Regions from separate parts of the Janthinobacterium sp. 75 genome, predicted to be linked through region 2. Evidence: predicted binding sites of a transcription regulator. Region 2 holds the regulator's gene; each other region holds the start of a gene.
What was found. The regulator LexA, encoded in region 2, represses DNA repair genes until DNA is damaged. The targets are predictions, from matches to a motif close to ACTGTATNNNNATACAGT.
Positions count from the first base shown of each region.

Region 1: a site for LexA is predicted at 2,821-2,838, ahead of dinB (DNA polymerase IV). Genes of this name have one in related genera too.
Region 3: a site for LexA is predicted at 5,738-5,755, ahead of imuA (translesion DNA synthesis-associated protein ImuA). Genes of this name have one in related genera too.

Region 1 is NZ_SORD01000001.1:1,156,579-1,164,438, forward strand. It holds tRNA gene C8C89_RS05390 (tRNA-Val) at 1-47, opposite strand, end outside; tRNA gene C8C89_RS05395 (tRNA-Asp) at 265-341, opposite strand; tRNA gene C8C89_RS05400 (tRNA-Val) at 396-471, opposite strand; gene C8C89_RS05405 (S9 family peptidase) at 571-2,715, opposite strand; gene dinB (DNA polymerase IV) at 2,889-4,043, shown strand; gene C8C89_RS05415 (recombination-associated protein RdgC) at 4,162-5,058, shown strand; gene C8C89_RS05420 (TonB-dependent receptor) at 5,193-7,860, opposite strand, start outside.
Region 2 is NZ_SORD01000001.1:2,492,023-2,499,882, reverse strand. It holds gene C8C89_RS11375 (MBL fold metallo-hydrolase) at 1-594, shown strand, start outside; gene C8C89_RS11370 (inorganic phosphate transporter) at 641-1,651, opposite strand; gene C8C89_RS11365 (DUF47 domain-containing protein) at 1,694-2,320, opposite strand; gene C8C89_RS11360 (replicative DNA helicase) at 2,415-3,800, opposite strand; gene rplI (50S ribosomal protein L9) at 3,936-4,391, opposite strand; gene rpsR (30S ribosomal protein S18) at 4,419-4,709, opposite strand; gene priB (primosomal replication protein N) at 4,725-5,033, opposite strand; gene rpsF (30S ribosomal protein S6) at 5,054-5,443, opposite strand; gene lexA (transcriptional repressor LexA) at 5,719-6,366, shown strand; gene C8C89_RS11330 (cystathionine gamma-synthase family protein) at 6,456-7,697, opposite strand; gene purF (amidophosphoribosyltransferase) at 7,767-7,860, opposite strand, start outside.
Region 3 is NZ_SORD01000001.1:2,352,683-2,360,542, forward strand. It holds gene C8C89_RS10745 (PHB depolymerase family esterase) at 1-591, shown strand, start outside; gene C8C89_RS10750 (MFS transporter) at 897-2,111, shown strand; gene C8C89_RS10755 (GNAT family N-acetyltransferase) at 2,195-4,228, shown strand; gene C8C89_RS10760 (putative Na+/H+ antiporter) at 4,293-5,558, opposite strand; gene imuA (translesion DNA synthesis-associated protein ImuA) at 5,776-6,486, shown strand; gene C8C89_RS10770 (DNA polymerase Y family protein) at 6,416-7,860, shown strand, end outside.

The sequences.
Region 1 (7,860 bases), 1.3 Mb from region 2:
ACCTACGCCTTGTAAGGGCGCCGCTCTACCAACTGAGCTAAGCACCCGCATACCCAGAAAACTATCCCGACGTTTGTCACCACGTCTGGAAGAGGCACTATTATAGGGGGTGCTTTCCCGCTTGTGCAACTATTCTTGAGGGCTAAAAGCAGTTTTTTTGCTGAAAAGTGCAAAAATATTCAAGGAAGGGAGTACTGACGTGTTTTTTGCTTCTGAAATGGGAAAAGCCCTTCGGTTCAGAGAACCAAAGGGCTTTTCTTTTATTGGCGGAGCGGACGGGACTCGAACCCGCGACCCCCGACGTGACAGGCCGGTATTCTAACCAACTGAACTACCACTCCAAGCTCGTATGATCTGTATTGCTGATCCATGAAGCACTGGACAGTTTTCTGATTTGGTGGGTGCTGAGAGGCTCGAACTCCCGACCTACGCCTTGTAAGGGCGCCGCTCTACCAACTGAGCTAAGCACCCGTTGCTTGTCTCAGAAAACCATCCTGACGTTTGTCACCACGTCTGGAAGAGGCGCTATTATAGGATGGCTAAAATCCTTCTGCAAGCGCTTTTTTCACATTATTGGGTAATACCCCACTGCGACAGCATCCACGCCATATTGAATGCACTTTCCTGGATGGCGTTGTAGCGGCCCGAAGCACCGCCATGGCCGGCGCCCATATTTGTTTTCAGCAGCAGGGGATTGCTGTCCGTCTTATACGCGCGCAGCTTGGCCACATACTTGGCCGGTTCCCAGTACATCACCTGGCTGTCATTCAGGCCCGTCGTCACCAGCATGGCTGGATAATTTTTGCGCGTAATGTTGTCGTACGGCGAGTAGCTGAGCATGTAGTCATAGGCCGCCTTCTGGTTCGGGTCGCCCCATTCCAGGTACTCCCCAGTCGTCAGGGGCAGGCTGGCGTCCATCATGGTGTTCATTACATCGACGAACGGTACGGCCGCGTGCACGGCGTGGAACAGATCGGGACGCATGTTGACGACGGCGCCCATCAGGAGGCCGCCCGCGCTGCCGCCCTGGATGATGAGGCGGTTCGGACTCGTCCATTTTTCGCGCACCAGGTAGTCGGCGCTGTCGATGAAGTCATTGAAGGTATTTTTCTTCTTCATCAGCATGCCGTCTTCATGCCAGGCTTCGCCCATGTCGGTACCGCCGCGGATATGCGCCTGGGCATAGATGACGCCCCGGTCCAGCAGGCTGAGACGGGCGAGGCCAAAGCTGGCTTCCGTCGAGATGCCATACGAGCCATACGAGTACAGCAGCAGCGGCGCTGAACCGTCGAGCTTGACGCCTTTCTTGTAGACAATCCACAGCGGCACTTGCACGCCATCGCGCGCTGTTACCCACAGGCGCTGCGTGGTGTAGCGGCTACCGTCAAAGCCTCCGACAATTTCCTGTTGTTTCAGCACCGTGCGCTTGCCATCTTTCATGCTGACGTCAATCACCGTGGGTGGCGTGACGGGCGACTGGTAAGACATGCGAAATTGCGTGGCGTTAAATTCGGGCGTACCGGCCGCCGTGGCCAGGTAGACGGGATCGTCGAACTGCACGGTTTTCCAGTTCTTTTGCGCAAAATCATAGATGCGCGCGCGGTTCAGGGCGCGGGCCTTTTCCATCACCACCAGGTAGCCCTGGAACACGTCGATGGATTGGATTACGGCGTCCTTGCTGTGCGGCACGACGGGTTTCCAGTTCTTCGGCTGCGGCGCAGACAGCGGTGCGCTGACGACGCGGAAATTCTTTGCATCCTTGTTGGTGAGAATGTATAGCTGTCCGTCGCGGTGTTCGACGCCGTAGCGGTGGCCCTTTTCACGCTTGAGCACGCTCTGGAAACTGCCTTCCGGCTTGTTGGTTGGCAACAGCAGCACTTCGCTGGTATCCGTGCTGCCCGAGGTCAGCAAAAAGTAGCGTTTGTCGTGCGTGCGGCCCACATTGATGGCGAACTGCTCCACTGGCTCGTGGTAGACCTGCTGTGGTGTGCCGCCCAGAGCCAGGCGGAACAGGCGGTCCGAGCGCTTGGTGGTGGTGTCTTCCTGGGCCAGCATCAGGGTGGCGTTATCCGCCGCCCAGGCCAGCGATGTCACGCGTGGCATGGTATCAGGCAGCAACTTGCCCGTCTTCAAATCCTTGACATGCAGCTCGTACTGGCGGAAACCAGTCGTGTCGGTGGTGTAGGCCAGCAATTGCTCATTCGGGCTGATTGAAAATGCGCGCACGGCAAAGAATTTGTGGCCTTCGGCCAATTGATTCTGGTCCAGCAGGACTTCTTCGGCCGCCTGGGCATCGTAGGCGCCATTCGCGCCGACAGGGCGGCGGCAGTGAAGCGGGTATTGCTTGCCCGCTTCCGTACGCGTGTAATAGTAAAAGTTACCCTGGCGCGCAGGCACGGACAGGTCCACTTCCTGCATGCGGCCTTTGACTTCCGCATACACTTTGTCGGCGAGCGGCTGGATCGGGGCCGTGACGGCGGCCGTGTAGGCGTTTTCCGCATTCAGGTAGTCGATGACGGCAGGATCGGTCTTCTTTTGCAGCCAGCGGTAGTCGTCCGTGACGACCGTGCCGTGGCGCGTTTCCTGCCAGGCTGTCTTGGCGGCGACAGGTGCAATGGCGGCGGCATCGGCGGCGAGCGCGGATGGCGCCAGCGTGGACAGCACGATGGATGAGCAGACGGCCAGATGGCGCAAAGCTTGATGTGCTATAGACAAGGCGGCTCCTTTGAATAGTTATGTCAGGATTGTAATCTTGCCATTGAGAAAAGCAACCGCCGTGCTCATGCGTTTCAACTTGCATCCGTGGGGATTTCCAGCGATACTGTATATAATTACAGTATTCATCTGCATCCTGCCGCGAGGTGTCCTTGACCACATCTGCTCCTACCTTGCCTGAAGCCCGCCGCTGGATTGCCCACCTGGACATGGATGCCTTCTTTGCCTCCGTCGAACTGTTGAAGTATCCGGAACTGCGCGGCGAAGCCGTCGTCATCGGCGGCGGCCGGCTGCAGCAACCCGTGCTGCAGGAGGATGGCACGCGGCAGTTTGCGCGCATGCGCGACTACGTGGGGCGCGGCGTCGTCACCACCTCCACCTATGCGGCGCGCGCGTTCGGCGTGTTTTCCGCCATGGGCATCATGAAGGCCGCCAGGCTGGCGCCCGATAGTATTCTGCTGCCAGCCGATTTCGAGGCCTACCGCGAGTATTCGGCCCGCTTCAAGCAAGCCGTGGCCCATCTGTGTCCCATCATCCAGAACGTGGGCATCGATGAAATTTATATCGATCTCACCGAACATGGCGAGCAGGCGCCCGCCATGGCAGCGCGCCTGAAGACGGCCGTGTTCGAAGCGACGGGCCTGTCGTGCTCGGTCGGCCTGGCGCCCAACAAATTGCTGGCAAAAATCTGTTCCGACCTGGAAAAGCCCGACGGCCTCACCATCCTGCATCCCGAGGATGTCGAAACACGCGTATGGCCCTTGCCGGCAAAAAAGATCAACGGCATCGGCCCGAAGGCCACGGCCAAGCTGGAAGCCTTGGGAATTATTACCATCGGCGAACTGGCACGAGCCGATCTCACCATGCTGCGTACGCAGTTCGGCGACCTGTACACGGGCTGGCTGCGCCAGGCGGCGCTGGGCATCGACGAGCGCCCCGTGCAGACGAGCCGGGAAACCAAGTCCGTCAGCCGCGAAACGACGTTCGAGCGCGACTTGCAAGTGGTGCGCGACCGCGCCACCCTGTCGGAAAAGCTGGAAAGCCTGTGTACGCGCGTGGCGGGCGACCTCGACAAGCAGTCGCTGGCGGGGCGCACGGTGGGCATCAAGCTGCGCTTCGAGGATTTCAGCACCGTCACGCGCGACATCACCTTGCCCAGCGCCACGGCGGACGCCGCCGCCATCCTGCGCGCCAGCCGCGATTGCTTGCGGCGCGTGCCATTTGAAAAGAAAATCCGCCTGCTGGGCGTGCGCATCTCGACCTTGTCCGATCCGGCCGTCGTGACGCGGCAGGCGCCAGCCCAGGCGGAGCTGTTTCCCGCCCTGTAGCGGCATTCCCCATGGATTACAAGCATCGTGCCAGTCCGCGCTTTTGACGGCATTCCCGTGTCGAAAGTGTAGAATGGCGTTCCCCTGGCACTACTGAAACAAACGGAAGACAAAAACTATGTGGTTCAAGAATCTTCAGATTTACCGCCTGCCCGCACCATGGGCTTATACGCCAGAACAACTGGAAGAGGCCTTGTCCTCGAACAAATTTACGCCGGCGACCAGCATGGATCTGATGCGCCAGGGCTGGGATACGCCACGCCCGAATGGTGGTCTGGTCCATGTTGTCAACAAACAAATGTTGATCTTGCTGGGCACGGAAAAGAAACTGCTGCCAGCGACCGTCATCAACCAGGTGGCCAAGGCCCGCGCTGCCGAGATGGAAGAAGCACAAGGCTTTGCGCCTGGCAAGAAAGCCATGAAAGAATTGAAGGAACGCGTGGCCGACGAATTGCTGCCGCGCGCCTTCAGCATCCGCAGCAATGTCTGGACGTGGATCGACCCCGTCAATGGCTGGCTGGTGGTCGATGCCGCCAGCCCGGCAAAAGCCGATGAAGTCATCAAGCTGCTGCTGAAAGCCGTCGACAAACTGCCGCTGGAAAGCTTGCGCGTACAGCGCTCGCCGGTGGCGGTGATGACGGAGTGGCTGCAGGCCGACGATGCGCCTGCCGGCTTCACGGTCGACATGGATACGGAATTGCGCGCCACGGGCGAGAGCAAGGCCACCGTGCGCTACGTGCGCCACACGCTGGAAGCGGACGACGTGCGCCGCCACATCGCGGCCGGCAAGCAGTGCACGCGCCTGGCCATGACGTGGAACGACAAGATCTCGTTCGTGCTGACGGAGTCCTTGGCCATCAAGAGCGTCAAGCCGCTGGACGTGATCAAGGAAACGGAATCGAGCACGAAGAACGACGAAGAGCGTTTCGACGGCGACGTGATGCTGATGACGGGCGAGCTGAGCAAGCTGATGGCCGATGTGGTCGAAGCATTGGGCGGCGAGGCGACCGCGTAAGCGTTGTCGTGCCGGTACGAAAAAGGAGCTTCGGCTCCTTTTTTTTCGCCAGCGTCCTTTGCTGACGTATAAAAAAAGCGCCTTGCACGGTGAGGTGCAAGGCGCTTTTACTAAGCCTAATTTAAAACGTCACATTAGAACTTGTAGCTACCGGTGAAGTAGACCGAACGCATCATTGGATCGGCGTAGCGTGGATCGAAACCAACCTGGTGGCCCGACGAAGCGCGCAGCGACAGCGGCGGTTCACGGTCAAACAGGTTCTTGATACCAGCGCGCAGCGTCAACGCCGAGCTGAAGGCATAGCGGCCTTGCAGATCGACGGTGGTGTACGACGGAACTTCCAGGCGGATAGTTTCCAGTTTCTTGGTATCGACGTTCAGTACCGAAGCAGCTGCATCGGTGTAGCCGTTACGATAGCTGACAACCATGCTGCTGGTCAGCTTGCCCGATTCCAGGCTCATGTTCAGCTTGATCAGGTTGCGGAACGTGACTGCATCGGTGATACCGAAGTAGTTCATGTTGGTGGTCCACTGATTCTTGGTGCCTGGCACGGTGTAGTCAGCCTTGAGCATATGGGTACCGCTCAGGTTGGCCGTGAAGTTACCGAAGTCAAAGCGGTGGCGACCGGTCATGTCCCAGTCGATACCACGGTTATGCGTCTGGCCGATGTTCATCGACAGCGACTTGAACGCAAAGTAGGTATTGCCGGTCGATGGCTCGGTATAGGCGCCGAACAGATCCTTGTACAGCGCTGGATTGCCGAAGGCCTGGGTTTCGCTTACTGCCGACACCGCGTCGGTGATCTTCACATCCCACAGATCGGCGCCGAACGAGAATGCCGAGCTAGGTTCGATACGGAAACCAACGGTGTACTGCTTCGATTTTTCCGGTTTCAGGTTTTCGTTACCGCCTGCCAACTGATTGTATTGCTGGGCTTTGCCGCGGCACAGATCGCTGCCTGGGAATGGGCAATCCCATGGTTTGGCGGTGAAGCCGTTGTTGACCAGTGGCTGGCCAATGTCCAGCATGCTCGGCGCCTTGAAGCCCGTGCCGTACGAACCACGTACCAGCAATTGCTGGACTGGCTGCCAGCGTGCCGTCACTTTGTAGGTGCTGGCGCTTTGGTCTTTACCGATGGACTTGTTCACAACACCGTTGTCGATCTTGGTGATGGTGTCGTAACGGCCGGCCAGGCTCACTTCGATCGTTTTGGTGACAGGTGCCAGCAATTCGGCAAACACACCATAGGTTTCGCGGCTCAGGTCGTAGCGTGCCGAGGTGTTGAAGTTGTAGATCGTGTCGCTGGTCGCGCCGTTCGATGGCGTTTGCTCATATTTGTATTCGCGGTAGTCGCCGCCGATACCGATATTGGCCTTGCCGCCTGGCAGGGTGAACAGTTCCCGCGAACCGTGCGCGTCGATGCCGCGCATGGTGGTCGATGCCGTACGGATCGAACCGTTGAATTGCGAATTGTTGATCAGGTTCTGCAGGGCTGGCGAAGCGCTGCCAGCTGGTACGAACGGGTTGAACAATGGATCTTTTTGCATGGCCTTGAACTCGGCGTTCTTGGCATAGCCGCCCACATAGCGCTCATCGATCGCGTTTTGCGACCAGGTCAGGGCCGATTCCACGTTCCACTCGCCCACTTCGCCTTCCACGCCGACGACGAAATGTTTGGTGTCGGTGATGGTGTTGCTGGCGCGGGTGCCCCAGTCAACCATGCGGTAGTTGGCGGTGACGGTTTTCACGTCCGCTTGCTGCGCAGGCGTCAGGTATGGCTGGACGTACTGGTTGTACAGCGCGCTGCCCTTGGCGATCGTGATCGGCACCGGGTTGGCGGCGATGCGTGCGGTCAGGTCGTAGCGCGACAGGGCGACTTCGGCAAACGCATTCAGGTTGTCCGTCAGTTTGTAGGTACCGCGCGAGAACAGGCTGTCGCGTTTCGATTCTGGAACGATTTCAACGGTCGAACCGCCATCGAAGCCGCATGCAGCTGCGTTGGTAGCCGTGACGTAGTTGGTCGGGCCGCAATTGCCGTTGGCAGCCAGGTACGGGCTGAACTGCAGTTGTGGGTTGGTGGCGCTGTCCTTGAAGGCGACGGTGGCGTTACCTGGCGCTGTCGACGGGCTGGTGCGGTCGTAGATGTAGTTCTTGCCGCCGTTGCTGACAGGAATGTACGACGAACGGGCGAACGAGCGGTCCGTTGCCTTCAGTTTCGATTGCTCATCGTGGCGGTACGATACCAGCACGTTGAAGCGATCTTCATCCAGATCGCCGAAGCCGTAGGTGACGTTGGTATTCCAGGCGTTGCCGCCTTTGTCTTCCGGGCCGCCGTAGGTGGCTTCCAGGGTGCCGCCTTGGACGTTTTTCTTCAGAATGAAGTTGATCACGCCGGCAATGGCGTCCGAGCCGTACAGGGCCGAAGCGCCGTCGGTCAGGATTTCGACGCGCTCAACCGCGCTCATCGGAATGGCGTTCAGGTTGACGGAGGTACCCGAGCCTTGTGGCGCGATGCGGCGGCCGTTCAGCAGAACCAGGGTGTAGCTTTCGCCGATGTCATGGATCGATGCGCTGGTGCGGCCACCCGAGTTGGAACCGGCGGCAACGGCGCCGATGGTGAAACCTTGCATGGCTGGCAGGCTTTGTACCAGATCAGCAACGGTGTTTGCGCCGGTACGGGCGATCGCTTCTTGCGTCAGGCGCTGCACTGGCAGTGCGCCTTCGACGGCGATACGCTTGATACTCGAACCGGTAATTTCAACTTTTTGAATTGCTTCGTCTGCCATGGATTGGCCAGAGAAC
Region 2 (7,860 bases):
CGGGGCATCGAGCACGTGATGGCGGTACAGCTGCAAAACAGCTATTTCCCCGTCAGCGAAGCGGCCATGGCGGCTTGCATCGAGTACCGCACGCTGGCGCCCGGCGAAGCCGTCGAGGTGGGCGGCGCGAACGTGCGCGGCGCGGAAATGAACCACCCTGTCGTCAACCTCGGCTACCGTATCGACTGCGGCGGCGCCGCGCTGTTTTTCAGCGGCGACCACGAACCGTTCTACAACCTGCATCCGCCCGGCCATGCCGAGCATGCGCCCTGCGCGGCACGCAATGCGCAGCGCCAGGCCGGCATCGACGCCGTGGTCGCCGGCGTCGACGCGCTGATCATGGATTGCTCCTACACGCGCGAGGAGTATCCGGGCAAGCAGGGCTGGGGCCATGGCACCTTCGACGCCGCCCTCGACCTGGCCCTGCGCTGCGGCGTGCGGCGCCTGTACTGCACCCACCACGAACCGACCCGCAGCGACGAGCAGCTGGAAGCCGTCTTTGCCGACGTGATGGGCCGTTATGCGAGCCGCCTCAACGGCCTGCAGGTGTTCCTCGCCTACGAGGGGCTAACGGTGGAACTGGCCGGCGCATAAAAAAAGGGAGCCGCAAGGCTCCCTTTTTACTGGCGTTGGCTATCCATTACATAATATGGTGGCCAATCCACCATGCAACCGCCGCCACGAAAGCGGAGGCAGGAATCGTGAAGATCCATGCCCAGACGATGTTGCCTGCGACACCCCAGCGCACGGCCGACATCTTCTGCGCCGAGCCGACGCCGACGATGGCGCCCGTAATGGTGTGCGTGGTCGACACGGGAATGCCCAGCGCCGTCGAGACGAACAGCGTGATCGCACCACCCGTTTCGGCGCAGAAGCCGCCTACGGGTTTGAGCTTGGTGATCTTCTGGCCCATGGTCTTGACGATACGCCAGCCGCCGAACAGCGTGCCGAAGCTGATGGCCGTGTAGCACGAGATGATGACCCACAGCGGCGGCATGGCGTCGGCCGCATTCGAGTAGCCGGCGGCGATCAACAGCATCCAGATGATACCGATGGTCTTTTGTGCATCATTGCCGCCATGGCCCAGGCTGTAGGCTGCCGCCGATGCCAGTTGCAGACGGCGGAACCACTTGTCGACCTTGCGCGGCGTGGAACGCACGAAAATCCAGGACACGAGCAGCATCATGATGGAGCCGAACACAAAGCCCAGCACGGGTGCGATCACGATGAAGGCCACCGTTTTCCACAGGCCGGCCGCGACCAGCGCGCCCGTGCCCGACTTGGCGACGGCGGCGCCTACCAGGCCGCCGATCAGCGCGTGCGAAGACGACGATGGAATGCCGTAATACCAGGTAAACAAATTCCAGAAGATGGCGCCCATCAGCGCGCCGAAGATCACGTACTGGTCGATCACTGACGGGTCAATCGTGCCCTTGCCCACCGTGGCAGCCACGGTCAGCTGGTGGAACACGAAAATGGCGACGAAGTTGAACGTGGCGGCCATGGCAACCGCGGTCTGCGGCTTCAACACGCCCGTCGAGACCACCGTGGCGATCGCGTTGGCGGCATCGTGGAAGCCGTTCATGAAGTCAAACAGCAGCGCGAGGACGATCAACAGGCCTAGCACGTAGATGCTGATTTGTATGGTCATTGTAGTTTCTTTTCTGATTCTGGTTCAGGACATGCCCAACGCTTACGCGTTTTCGACGATGATGCCTTCGATAATATTGGACACATCTTCGCAACGGTCGGTCACGGTTTCCAGAATTTCGTAGATCGCTTTCAGCTTGATCAGGTTGCGCACGTCCGGTTCATCGCGGAACAGCTTGGACATGGCGGCGCGCATCACGTGATCGGCATCCGATTCCAGGCGGTCGATCTCTTCGCAGATGGCGACGATCTTGCGCGAGTTGTCCATGTTATGCAGCATGGCGACGGCGTCGCGCACCTTCTCGGTACAGGCCAGCACCAGTTCGGCCAGGCGCTTGGCTTCCGGTGTGACGGCTTTCAGGTCGTACAGCGAGACGGTCTGCGCCGCGTCTTCCAGCAGGTCGAGGATGTCGTCCTGGCGCGTGATCAGCTGATGGATGTCGTCACGGTCGATCGGCGTGATGAAGGTCTTGTGCAGCATTTCGACGGTGGCGTAAGTGACTTTGTCCGCCTGTTTCTCGATGCTTTCGATCGCATGCACGCGGTTTTCCAGGTCATCGAAATTGGTCATCAGGCCGAGCATTTCTTTGGCGCCCTTGACGCACAGTTCCGCGTGCTGGTTAAACAATTCAAAAAACTTGCCCTCAGTGGGCATCAAGCGTCCAAACATGTCATTCTCCGTTAAGCATTGAGTCGTGTTATTTACTACAGAAAGCCGCCCCGTTGTCGGGGGCGGCCAATGGAATTGCCAGTGCTGCTGAGTCTTAGTCGCCTTGGTAAAGCGCCAGGCCACCACTGTAATTGCCAAATTTGGTGTACTGCCCCATGAAGGTGAGGCGGATGCTGCCGATTGGACCGTTACGTTGTTTACCGATGATGATTTCGGCCGTTCCCTTGTCTGGCGAGTCGGGGTTATACACTTCGTCACGATAAATGAACAGGATCACGTCGGCATCCTGCTCAATAGCGCCCGATTCGCGCAAGTCCGACATGACGGGACGCTTGTTCGGGCGTTGTTCCAGCGAGCGGTTCAGCTGGGACAGCGCGATCACGGGGCAACCGAGTTCTTTCGCCAGGCCTTTCAAGCCCCGTGAAATCTCGGAAATCTCCGTGGCGCGGTTGTCGCCCGGCGTATTGGCCGACATCAGCTGCAAGTAATCGACGATGATCAGGCCCAGCTTGCCGCATTGACGCGACAAACGGCGCGAGCGGGCGCGCAATTCGATGGAATTCAAGGCCGGCGTTTCATCGATGTACAACTGCGCGTCGTTCATCTTTTGAATCGCATTCGTCAGGCGCGGCCAGTCTTCGTCGTTCAAGCGGCCCGTGCGCAGACGGTGCTGGTCGAGCTGCCCGACGGAGCCGAGCATACGCATGGCCAGCTGGGCGCCGCCCATCTCCATCGAGAACACGGCCACGGGCAAGCCGCTGTCGATGGCCACATTTTCGCCGATGTTGACGGAAAACGCCGTCTTGCCCATCGAAGGACGACCCGCCACGATCACCAGGTCGCCCGGCTGCAGACCGGATGTCATGCGGTCGAGGTCGATGAAACCAGTGGGCACGCCCGTGATTTCACTCTGATTGTCGCGGCTGTACAGTTCGTCGATGCGCTCGACTACTTGCGTCAGCAGGGGCTGGATCGCGGTCCAGCCCTGGGCGCCGCGCGCGCCTTCTTCGGCGATGGCGAAAATCTTCGACTCGGCCTCGTCAAGCATCTGCTTGACTTCCTTGCCTTGCGGGCTGAAGGCCGTGCCGGAGATATCGTCGGCGACGGTGATGAGTTTGCGCAGCACGCCGCGGTCGCGCACGATCTCGGCATAGCGCCGGATGTTCGCGGCCGATGGCGTGTTTTGCGCCATGGCGTTCAGGTAAGCGAGTCCGCCCACGTCATCGGCCTTGCCGAGCTGGGTCAGGGTTTCAAAAACAGTAATGACATCGGCTGGCTTGGAAGCGTTAACCATCTTGACGATTTGCTCGAAGATGATGCGATGGTCATAGCGATAGAAATCCTCCGCATGCATGAAGTCGGCGATGCGGTCATATGCTGCATTGTCGCGCAGCAGACCACCGATAACGGATTGTTCTGCTTCGATCGAATGCGGCGGAATACGGAGGGAATCCAGTTGCGGATCAGAGGGGGCGTTCATGGCGCGAATTATACCCGCTTCGGCGTGCTGGCAAAAATAAAGGGCTGAAATTGAGCGAAAAAAAGGCCACAAAAAAGCCGGGCGAACCCGGCTTTTCATCGTGCGGCAACGCTTGCGGGCCAGGCCCGCAGACGATTACGCGTTCGCGTCTGGAACGACAGCGATAACAACTTCCACGACCACGTCGGTGTGCAGAGCAACCGAAACGTTGTGCTCGCCAACGATCTTCAGCGGGCCGGTAGGCATGCGGATTTGTGCTTTTTCAACAGCAAAACCTTGCTTGGTCAGCGCTTCAGCGATGTCGAAGTTGGTGACGGAACCGAACAGACGGCCATCAACACCAGCTTTTTGAGCAACTTGAACGGTCAGGCCGCTCAGTTTTTCGCCCTGGGCTTGCGATGCGGCCAGTTTGGCGGCAGCAGCTTTTTCCAGTTCGGCGCGCTTGACTTCGAATTCAGCCACAGCGGTTGCCGTGGCACGACGTGCCAGGCGTTGCGGGATCAGGAAGTTACGTGCGTAACCGTCTTTGACTTTGACGACTTCGCCGAGGTTACCGACGTTAACAACTTTTTCTAACAGAATGATTTGCATAGTTCTTCTCCAGGAATATCTGACCGATTAAGCGTGGTGCAGATCGGTGTATGGCAGCAGCGCGAGGAAGCGAGCGCGCTTGATTGCGGTGTCAACTTGGCGCTGGTAGTGCGCTTTGGTACCGGTCAGGCGTGCTGGCATGATCTTGCCGTTTTCTTGGACGAAGTCTTTCAGCGTGTCGACGTCTTTGTAGTCGACTTGCTCAACGTGAGCTGCGGTGAAGCGGCAGAACTTCTTGCGTTTGAACAACGGGTTTTGCTGTTTGCGTTTTTCTTTAAGCTTGAGCTTATTTTTGTCGAACTTTTTACCGAATGCCATGTCAGGCTCCTGTATCTAAAATGCGCTAGTCGGGGTGACTGCACTAAAATCAATGATGTGAAACACCAAACTCTTGCTGTTGCGGCTCTTCCTGGCCAGGAAACCCGTGAACTGATAGACCCCGCCCAAGCTTGCCTGGCTGAACCGGCCTGATATTTCACCAGCGGCTAGCGCGGCAACATCAAACTCGGTCAAACGGGCAATTCCTGCTTCCATCTGCTGCGAACTGTGCTGCAATACTGCATTCACAATCGGCAACCCTGCCGGGGTGTAGCGCAATATTTCGCGCTCGGCAATGATGGCGGTTACTTGTAGCTGGTTCAGCGCACGATCCTGGTCAAGAATTAAGCTGCTGCTGCGGCTGGAGCGGCTGCTGGTGCTTCGGTGCGGTGGCTTTTGGCCGCGTCTTCGCGTTGTACCGATTTCATCATCGGCGAAGGAGCTGTTTCAGCTTTCTTCATTTTAACGGTCAGGTGACGCAACACGGCATCATTGAATTTGAATGCTGTTTCCAACTCGACCAGGGTCTCGTTGTCGCATTCGATGTTCAGGCAGATGTAGTGTGCTTTAGGCAGCTTTTGGATCGAGTAAGCCATTTGACGGCGGCCCCAATCTTCCACGCGGTGAACCGAACCGCCGCGGGTGGTTACGCTGGCTTTGTAGCGTTCGATCATCGCGGGCACTTGCTCGCTTTGGTCCGGATGGACGATAAAGACTATTTCATAATGACGCATGCAAACTCCTTCAGGTCGGATTGATAATCGCCCACCCCGGCGTCAAGACGGGTGTGGGAAGGTCAGCCGAAGATTATAACCGCCTTTTGCAAACGTTTCAATCATTCCTTCCACAAGCGCCCGAAAAGCCCGTGCGCCACCGTGCTTTCCGCCTGTGGACAAGTATTTCTTGCCAAATTCGCCGAAAAGACGGAAATCCCCTTGCATAGTGGACGATACTGTACAAAAATACAGACTGTTCATATAGACAGCATTTTAGTATGCACCCACCGCTCATGATCAAGCTGACAGCACGACAAGAACAAATCCTGAACCTGATCAAGGATGCGATTGAAAACACGGGCTTTCCCCCAACCCGTGCCGAAATCGCCAATGAACTGGGTTTCAAATCGGCCAATGCGGCCGAAGAACATTTGCAGGCCCTGGCCCGCAAGGGCGCGATCGAGATTTCGCCCGGCACCTCGCGCGGCATCCGCCTGATCGGTGCGGCGGCGAGCGCGGCCGCCGATGCGCTGGCATCGAAAGTGCCGGCAGCCCTGCTGATGTCGCTGCCCCTGATCGGCCGAGTAGCCGCCGGTTCGCCCATCCTGGCGCAGGAAAACCTGGAAGCGAGCTACAACGTCGACCCCGCCCTGTTCTCGGCCAAGCCTGATTTCCTGCTGAAGGTGCGCGGCTGGTCCATGCGCGACGCCGGCATCATGGATGGCGATTTACTGGCCGTCAAAAAGGTCGACAGTGCCAAGAACGGCCAGATCGTCGTGGCCCGCATCGGCGACGAAGTCACCGTCAAGCGCTACAAGAAAACGGGCTCCGTCATCGAACTGCTGCCGGAAAACCCCGATTTCAAGGTGATTACCGTATCGCCGGAAGATGAGTTCGCCTTGGAAGGCCTGGCCGTAGGTCTGATGCGCAGCTGGCATTAAGTTGCGTGCCGGGGTCAGACCTGCCGGGTCTGACCCCAGTTTTCAGTTTGCCTCAAAACTGGCACATGGCCTAATCACCGACACCGCTCTCAGCCCTCCAGCGCACCACGGAAGTCTTCCAGCAGATCGGCCTCATCCTCGATCCCGACGGATACGCGGATCAGCGATTCGGCGATGCCCATGCTAGCGCGGCGCTCGGCTCCCATCTCATAGAAGATCGTGTGGGCGACGGGAATGACCAGGGTGCGCGTGTCACCCAGGTTGCTAGCCGGAATCGCCAGATTCAGGCGATTCAGGAAATCGAAGCAATCGATGCCATCTTTTAATTCAAAGCTGAACAGCGAACCATAGCTGCGGAACAAGTCCGTCGCCAGCGCGTGCTGCGGGTGCGAGGACAAGCCTGGGTAATGCACTGCCGCCACGCGCGGGTCCGCTTGCAACATGGTGGCCAGCGCCAGGGCGTTCGAGCAGGTACGGTCCATGCGCAAGGCCATGGTTTCCGCGCCGACGGCGATATGGTGCGCCGCCTCCGGACCCAGCGAGGCACCGAAATCGCGCAAGGCCTTGGCGCGGATTTGCGCGATGCCCCACTGCGCCGGCGCCGCCTTTTTATAATTATCGAAAATGTTCGGGTACTGCGTCCAGTCGAATACGCCCGTGTCCGTCAAGCTGCCGCCCAGGGCATTGCCGTGGCCGCCAATCGATTTCGTCAGCGCATTGACCACCAGGCCCGCGCCCACCGCTTTCGGGCGGAACAGGTAGGGCGTGGTCATCGTATTATCGACGATGTACAAGATGCCACGCTCCTTGCACAGCGCGCCGATCTTCGCCAGGTCGGCGATCTGCGTGCGCGGATTGGCGATGGTTTCCACGAAAACAATCCGCGTTTGCGGCGTGATGGCGGCGGCCACATTGGCCACGTCCGTGGCATCGACGAAGGACACGGCGATGCCCTGCCCCGTCACCGTTTGCCACAGGCTGTTGGTATTACCAAACAGAAAAGCCGACGACACCACATGGTCGCCCGCGCGCAGCAAGGATTGCACCACGGCGCCAATGGCGCCCATGCCGGTGGCGAAGCACAGCGTCGCCACGCCATCTTCCATCTTGTTGACCTTGTCTTCCAGCGCGGACACCGTCGGGTTACCCTGGCGGCCGTAGCGAAAGCCCGGCTCCTTGCCCTGGAACACGGACGCCAGCTGGCGTGCATCGGCGTAACCAAAGGCGACGGAGGTATGCACAGGCTTGTGCAGCGAGCCGTGCTCGATGCCCTTGCGGCGGTCGTTATGCAGGATGGTGGTGGTAAAGCCGTAGTTTTTGTTGTTGCTCATGATCAAGTGGCGCGCAAGGCTGCGAGAAATATCAGATAAAAAAAAGCCCGGCCATAGCCGGGCTCCACATCACCCTTCGGTGGTGGCGAGGTTCAGGTTCAACTGGGAACGTGGCGTATCTTCCGGCGCTGCCGCCTTCGGATGGTGGCGCGCATATTCCAGG
Region 3 (7,860 bases), 140 kb from region 2:
GTGGCGGCCCGCTATGCCATCGACCGCACGCGCATCTATATCTGCGGCATCTCCGCCGGCGCCGGCATGGCCCATATCGTGGCCCTGAACCATCCCCATCTGTTTGCCGCGCTGGGCCTGCATTCCGGGCCCGTGTTTGGCGCCGGGCATAGTCTGATCGGTGCGCTGCAGGTGATGCAGCATGGCGCTGCCGCCCGTGCCGACGCGGCCATCGATGAAGTGCTGGCACGCCACCCCGCGTTTCCCCGCCTGCCCACCATCCTGCTGCAAGGGCAGGCTGACAAGGTGGTGCGGCCGATCAACCAGACCCAGCTGGTGCGCCAGAGTGTGCGCGTCAACCGCCTGCCAGCCGATACGCTGGTGACGGCGCAGCGCCTGCCCGGCGGCGCGGCGGGCGGGCGCACCCCGGCCCATGCATATGCCCTGCACGATTATCAGGTGGGCAAGGATGTGCTGCTGCGCGTGGCGCAGGTCGATCACCTTGAACACGCGTGGAGCGGTGGCGACGCCAGCCTGCCGTTCAATGACAAGGCCAAGCCCGACGCCAGCAAGATGCTGCTCGATTTCTTCTCCAGCCACCGCCGACTGTAAGCCAGCCTGCCGAACGCCGCAACGGCGCCAGGCACTGGTATGCATCGTTCTTCCACGCCCCCGCAGGGCCGCGCCAGCGTGCCGGCACGCTGGCCGCGCCTTTTCCGCACAGATGCCTTTGCCGCAGTACCATGGATTTTGTCCGAGTGGTATTGCTGCGGTATTTAAAATTCACAAAAAAAGGCGCTAAAAATACTAACTGGTATACAATTGGTACATGTTTTCAGTGTGAAGCTGTGTTCGCCGTCCCATGCCCCGACGGCCGATGCGCACTGACGGCAGCCACCCACGTTACGGAATGCGCCATGTCCATCAAGTCCAGGCAATTGCTGTGGTTTTTTGCGTTTTTCCTCGTCTTTGAACTGAATATTTATCTGTCGAACGACATGATCATGCCGGCGATGCTGGGCATCGTCGACGAGTTCCAGGCGGAGAAGAAGTTCGTTCCGCTGTCCCTGAGCCTGTACCTGCTGGGCGGCAGTTCGCTGCAGATTTTCCTGGGCCCGCTGGCCGACACCATCGGCAAGCGCAAGCTGGTGCTGAGCGGCAATGCCTTGTTCCTGCTGGCCACGCTTGCCGTGCCGTTTGCCACCTCGATCGAGCAATTTCTCGTCGCGCGTTTCATCCAGGGCATGGGCTGCTGCTTCATCTTCGTCGGCTATGCCATGATCCATGAACTGTTCGATGACATGGCGGCCGTCAAGCTCAGCAGTATTCTGTCGAGCACCACCATCCTCGCACCCCTGGCCGGCCCCATCCTCGGCAGCGCCATCATCAGCCGGCTGGACTGGCGCTACGTGTTTTTCCTCTCCGGCCTGCTGGCCTTGCTGTCCTTGCTGGGCCTGTTCAAGACCATGCCGCGCACGGCGCCGACACAGCCGCGCCTGGATGGCCGCGCCATCGTGCGCAGCTATGTCGCCATTTTCAGCAACGGGCGCTTCATGTTCGGCATGTTCACGGCCGGGCTGGCCACCGTGCCCCTGACGGCCTGGATCGGCTTTTCGCCCATCTTCGTGCTGCAGGAGATGGGCGCCTCCTACGCCACGTATATCGCCCTGCAATGCGTGATTTTGTCCGGCTTTGTCTTCAGCAGCATCGCCATCCAGCGCCTGCGGCAGGATTTCCCGCTCGGGCATCTGCTGCGCCTGGGCGGACTGATCGCGGCAGCCGGCATGCTGGGCGCGGGCGTGGGCCGCCATCACGTCGACGTGTTTGCGGCCTGCATGTTTGTCTATTCCATCGGCTTCGGCCTGTTCAATGGCGCCCTGATCCGTAGCGCGATCACTGCCAGCAAGGAATCGATGACACTGACGACGGCTGCCATGAGCTTGCTGTACTGCATTTATTTGTCCGCCTGGCTGCAGCTGTACAACGTGCTGTGCCAGCGCTTCGGCTATGCGCTGGAAACGTATGCGCTGCTCAATATCCCCGTCATCGTGGTCATCGCCGGCTGCCTGCTGTTGTTTGCGCGCGGCATGGCGGGGCGCCGGGAAAGCGAGGTGCGGCTGGCCCGGCACTGAAGGCGCAACGATGCGCATGTTCCCGACCTTGAGTTACCTCCTGCGACGTTTATTGACACCCTCCAGCGGAAAATGGTGCGCCCATGAAAATAGATGACCTGGCCTCAAAACACGATCAAGCAAAGATTTTCAACCTGGAATACGAGTTTCGCATCCACCGGCTGAAACTCGATTACATCACCCTGGCCGATATTCGGCCAGCCGGCAGCGACCTGGAACAACTGGCAGCGGAGCACCAGGCAGGCATCGCCGCCCTGCGCAGCTTTGTCGCCGGCAATTTTACGTATTTCAATGCGGCAAGCTGTTCCTCGCTGAGCTGTATCCCCACGCGCGCACTGGGCGACGACGAGCGCTACCTGCACCGCATCTGGATGGGCGGCCCCTTGCCGGCCGTCGCCTGTGAAGCGATCCAGCAGTGGGGCGCGGCGCTGGAAGAGGTGCGGCACAACGGCGGTGCGCCATATGTCTCCATCCTGTGGGCCTGGGATGCGCAACAATTGCGCCATGACGAGCGCTTCAGCCCCACGGGTGGCGCAGGGCGCTACACGATAGGCCGCTACGCCATCGGCGGCACGACCCTGCATATCAACTCGCTGCGCGCGCTGGCGCTGGACTTTGCTCCTGCCCGCTTCGATATCCTCGATACCCTGCATGCGCAGCGCTACTTCGCCACCTTGTCCGATTATTTCCGCATCCTCATCATGTGCGAATACGGCGGCATGTATATGGATGTCGATACGATCCCGCATAAGCCGGCGACGATTTTCCTGATGAAACCGGAAGTGCCCGATTATTTCCAGCGCAAGGAGGGCGAAGGCGAAGCGCGCCAGCATGTCAGCTGGATGAATCTGTTCCTCGATGAAACGGGCATGCTGATCGCCAAGAAGAACGATGCCGCGCTGCGTGTGATCCAGCGCAATGTGAACCTTGCTTATGCGGGCATCGATGGGGAAATCCCCCGTTCTTGCCCGCAATTCGAGGCGCAGCTGTTTGGTCAGTTCTATGCCGAATGGAAGAAAAACCTGGGCGTGACCCTGCTCAGCCATGCCGAGTTCTACCAGCGCTATTGCGTGCTGTATGACGGCGCGCGGGAAGCGGTGACGGGCGGCATCCGAGGCATGCGGCTGCTGGACGATATCATTACCGACATGCACATCCCCTTGAGCGACGAGGAGCGTCGCGCGTATGCGCGCTGCGTGGCGCGGCTAGCCGAAATCGATTGGCAACTCGACGATCCATTGAGCCTGCCCGACATCGTCGACGTGTTCGACATCGAGGAAGTGCCGCGCATGGCGTATGCGGCCCAGTTGCGGGCGGACATCGAGCATTTTCACTATTACTCGGTGCTGTCGGAGGACCCGCAACTGGACCGCGTGAATGCCGTTTTTTGCCGCTACCTGCTGGCCCACCGTTCGCAGCATATTGCCGCCGGCAATTTCTGGTGCCCCACCGTGGGCCGCCACGGCAGCCGCATGCCGGCCGTCGGCGATGCGGCCCCGTCCGGCGACGAGGCGCAGGCGGGCTTGCTGTCGCATGCGCCGCTCAGGCTGGTGCCAGGTGAGCTGCTGGGCGACGAGGCGAAGAACCGCATGGCGAAACTGCTGTTTGCCACCAGTTATCTTGAATACTGTTCGTTTGGAAACAAGCTCAATCTGCAGTTCGTCGAATTGCAGCGGCGGCAGAACATCGACCCTTACCTGACGCACATCCACGGCCTGCATGACGAGGACGACCGTTTCATCGGCTTTTTCACGGCCGCCACGATGGCCGAATTCCAGGCTTGCGGCGCCGTCTCGTATTACCGCGATGACATGAAGGCGCTCGACGATGCCTATGACGCATTCGTGTTCGCGCATGCGCGCGCCGACGACTGTTTCGTCAGCAGCCTGGCCATCGACGAGAAATACCGGGGGCATGGCCTGTTCCGGCAGATGTTCCATGAAATCCGCGACCTGGCCAGCCGCAAGGGCTGTGCGCGCATCACCCTGACGGTGTGGGAAAAGAGCGACGCCTTGCAAGTGTATCTGCACAAGGGTTTTCGCAGCGTGGGTACGTTCGACTATGCCTACAGCCTGTTCTATGACCGCCTGCACTTCCTGGTGTACGAAGGCAACTGAGGAGGGAAACTGAGGAGGGAAACCGAGAGGAGCTGGGGCGGCCGGCAGCCGCCCCAGTGCATGCTTACAGGGCCAGGAAGGCCAGGGCGGCCACGGCCGTCGGCAGCAGGGCACCGGCCAGCAGGCCGACGGCGCCGATCGACTCATCCTTGAAGCCGCGGCGCAGCAGGGCCACGCCGGCCGGATTCGGCGCGTTGGCGATGACGGTCAGGCCGCCACCGGCCACGGCGCCAGCCACCAGCATGTATTTCGCTTCGTCCGTCATGCCGACGATCAGCGAACCGAGGTAAGTGAGGGCCGCATTGTCGGTAATGGCCGTCAAGCCCAGGGCGCCGAAGAACAGGGCCAGCGGCTTCAGGCTGGAGACGATGGGCTGCAGCCACCATTGCTGCATGCCGCCCAGTACCACCAGGCCGCCGAGGAAGAAGCCGACCAGCAAACCTTCTTTCAGGATCAGCGGGCTTTGATAGCGCTCATACGCCTGCACGAAGCCGAGGAAGAACAGGAACAGGCCGAAGAACAGCACGGGATGGTGCGCCAGGGCTACCACGCCGGCCAGCACGGCCAGGTGCACCAGGCTGACGGTCAGCGGCACTTTCGGCGCTTCCACGTCACCCGCTTTCGGCTTGATGTCGGACGTGTTGCTGTGCAGATATTTGCGCAGCAGGATACTCACGCCCGTGGCATTGATCAGCACGGCGATGGCCGCTTTCCAGCCGAAATGGCTGGCCATGAAGGCGCTGTCCCAGTTCCACGTAGTGGCTACCATCAGCACGGGCGGTGCCGCGTATGAAGTCAGGGTGCCGCCGATGGACACGTTGACGAACAGCACGCCCAGCGCGCCGTATTTCAGCCATTCGGGTATGCCCGGACGGAAGATTTGTGGCGCCAGCATCAGCGCAGCCAGGGTCATGGCGGCCGGTTCCGTGATCATCGAGCCCGTCAGGGGCACGAGCGCCAGTCCCAGCCAGACGAGGGCCAGTTCCGTGCGCAGCGGCATGACGCGCGCCACGCTTTTCAACAGGCGCTGCACGGCGTCGAGCACGGGGCGCGAGGCGGCTACCACCATGACGACAAAGACGAACAGCGGTTCCGTGTACTGGCGCGATTCGGCATACTCGATGGCCGCCTCGCCGCCCGAGACAAAGGCCATGATGATGATCAAAATGAAGGCCCAGAAGCCGAACACGACTTCCACTTCGCCCAGCAAGTGCAGCATGCCTGCATGACGGGGGTGGCGCTGCGCCAGGGTTTCAAACGATTTGGCGGCGAAGGTGTGGATGAGAGCAAGGCCGAAGACGATGGCGCTGATGATTTGGATGGTGGTCAAATGCGTTTCCTTATGGACGGAGGGAGCCGACTGGTACTTTGCCAGGCGGTAAGGAGAGTGCTTATGGTACAGCAATCGATGCCGGAAACGGGGTTTTTCGGACATGGCGGAGCGGCCCGGGCAGCGGCGATGCACAGAGAATAAGCAGATAAGCCTTGCCAAAAGGAGGGCCGGATAGTACTGTATATACATACAGTATTCATCTTCATATCTAATTATGCAACATTCCGAATTGATGGCCTCGCCGGAAGCCTTGCACCCTTCTTTATGGCGTGCATCGCAGCTGGGCCAGGGCGCCACGCGCTGCCTGGAGACGGGCTTTGCCGCCCTGTCCGCGCAGCTGCCAGGCGGCGGTTGGCCCAGCGGCAGCCTCATCGATCTGCTGGTGCAGCAGCCGGGCAGCGGCGAATTGCGCCTGCTGGCGCCCGCGCTGGCGCAGCTGCCGGGCTTGCCCATCGTGCTGCTGCAGCCGCCCCATCCGCCGCAGGCGCTGGCCCTGGCCGCGCAGGGACTGGTGTCGTCGCAGCTGCTGTGGCTAAAGAGCGCCAGCAGCAAGGATGCTTTGTGGGCGGCGGAAAACATCTTGCGCAGCGGCAGTTGCGGCGCCTTGCTGTTCTGGCAGTCGCACGTGCGCGCCGACAGCCTGCGCCGCTTGCACCTGGCCGCGCAAGGCGGTAACACCCTGTTCTGCATGCTGCGCCCCTTGCACGGCGCGCAGGATGCGTCGCCAGCGCCGCTGCGCCTGTCCGTGCGCCCGGCCGCCGGCGGCATCGAGATCGGCTTCATCAAGCGCCGGGGACCGCAGCGCGACGCGCCCCTGTTCCTGCCCCTGCAACCTCCTTCTTTACTGCTGCGTCATGCGACTCTGGATCGGCCTGTGCCTGCCCCTGCTTCCGCTCGAAGTGTTTTGCCCGCGCTGGTCGGCTGACCGCCTGAGCGTGGTGCTGGAGCAGGAGCAAGTGATGGTTCTGTCGCCGCTGGCGCAGGCGGCTGGCATCCGGCCGGGCATGCGCCGCGCGGGCGCGCTGATGCTGGCGCCGCAGGCACGCCTGCATGAACGCTCGCACGAACTGGAAGCGCAAGCCTTGCAAGCGGTGGCGCTGGCGCTGCTGCAATACTCGCCGCTGGTGGCGCAGGGCGAAGAAGCCACCCTGCTGGTCGACGCGGGCGCCAGCCTGCGCCTGTTTGGCGGTGTGCGCGCCCTGTGCCGGCAAATCGCGGCCAGCTTGCGCGCGCTCGGCTACACGGCCCAGCTGTCGTGTGCCCCCACGGCGCGGGGCGCCTGGCTGCTGGCGCGCGCCGGTACGCGCCGGGGCCGGACATTAAGCATGGCCAGTCTCGTGCGCCGCCTCGACCGCCTGCCGTGCGCCCTGCTGCCGCCCGCGCGCCCCTACCTGGACTGGCTGGAGGGCATCGGCTGCCGTAACCTGGGGCAGCTGCGCCACTTGCCGCGGCCCGGCTTGCAGCGCCGCTGCGGCAGGACCTTGCTGGACATGCTCGACGACGCGCATGGCCACAGCACGGAACTGTACCTGTGGATCGAAGCGCCGCCCACGTTCCGCGCGAGCCTGGAATTGTTCGACCGCGTGGAGCACGCGGACGCGCTGCTGTTCGGCGCGCGCCGCCTGCTGCAGCAGATGACGGGCTGGCTGTGCGCGCGGCAATTTGCTGTCGAGCGCATACAACTGCTGCTGGCGCACGAGCGGGGCAGGGTGGCGCGCCCGCCCACCGTCATCGAGCTGGCTTTGGGTGTCGCCGTCTGGCGTGACGAACACTTGTTGCGTTTGCTCAAGGAGCGCCTGGCGCAGCTGGTGCTGGAGGCGCCCGTGATCGGTCTCACCCTGGAAGCGCTGCAGGTGCAGCCCATGGCGCCGCCTAGCGAGAGCCTGTTTCCCGAGCCGGGCGGCACGCCGCAGGAGCGCCAGCGCCTGATGGAATTGCTGGTGGCGCGCCTGGGCGCCGAGAATGTCTTGCAGGCAGTGCCGCGCGCCGATTACCGCCCCGAAGCGGCGAACCAGTGGCTGCCGCTGCCTGCCAAGCCCGGCGCTAAAAGCGCGCTGCCCGACTTGCCGCCCGGCTTGCCCGGCATGCCCCGTCCCGGCTGGCTGCTGGCCCAGCCCATTGCCCTCTTGATGCGCGAACACCGGCCCTTCTATGGCTCGCCCCTGAAAATGGTGTCCGTCGCCGAGCGCATCGAGGCGGGCTGGTGGGGCCAGTCGCAGGCGCGCGATTATTTCATCGCCGAAGGCCTCGACCACGCCCATTACTGGGTCTACCGCGAACGCATCGCCGGCAGCGGTGA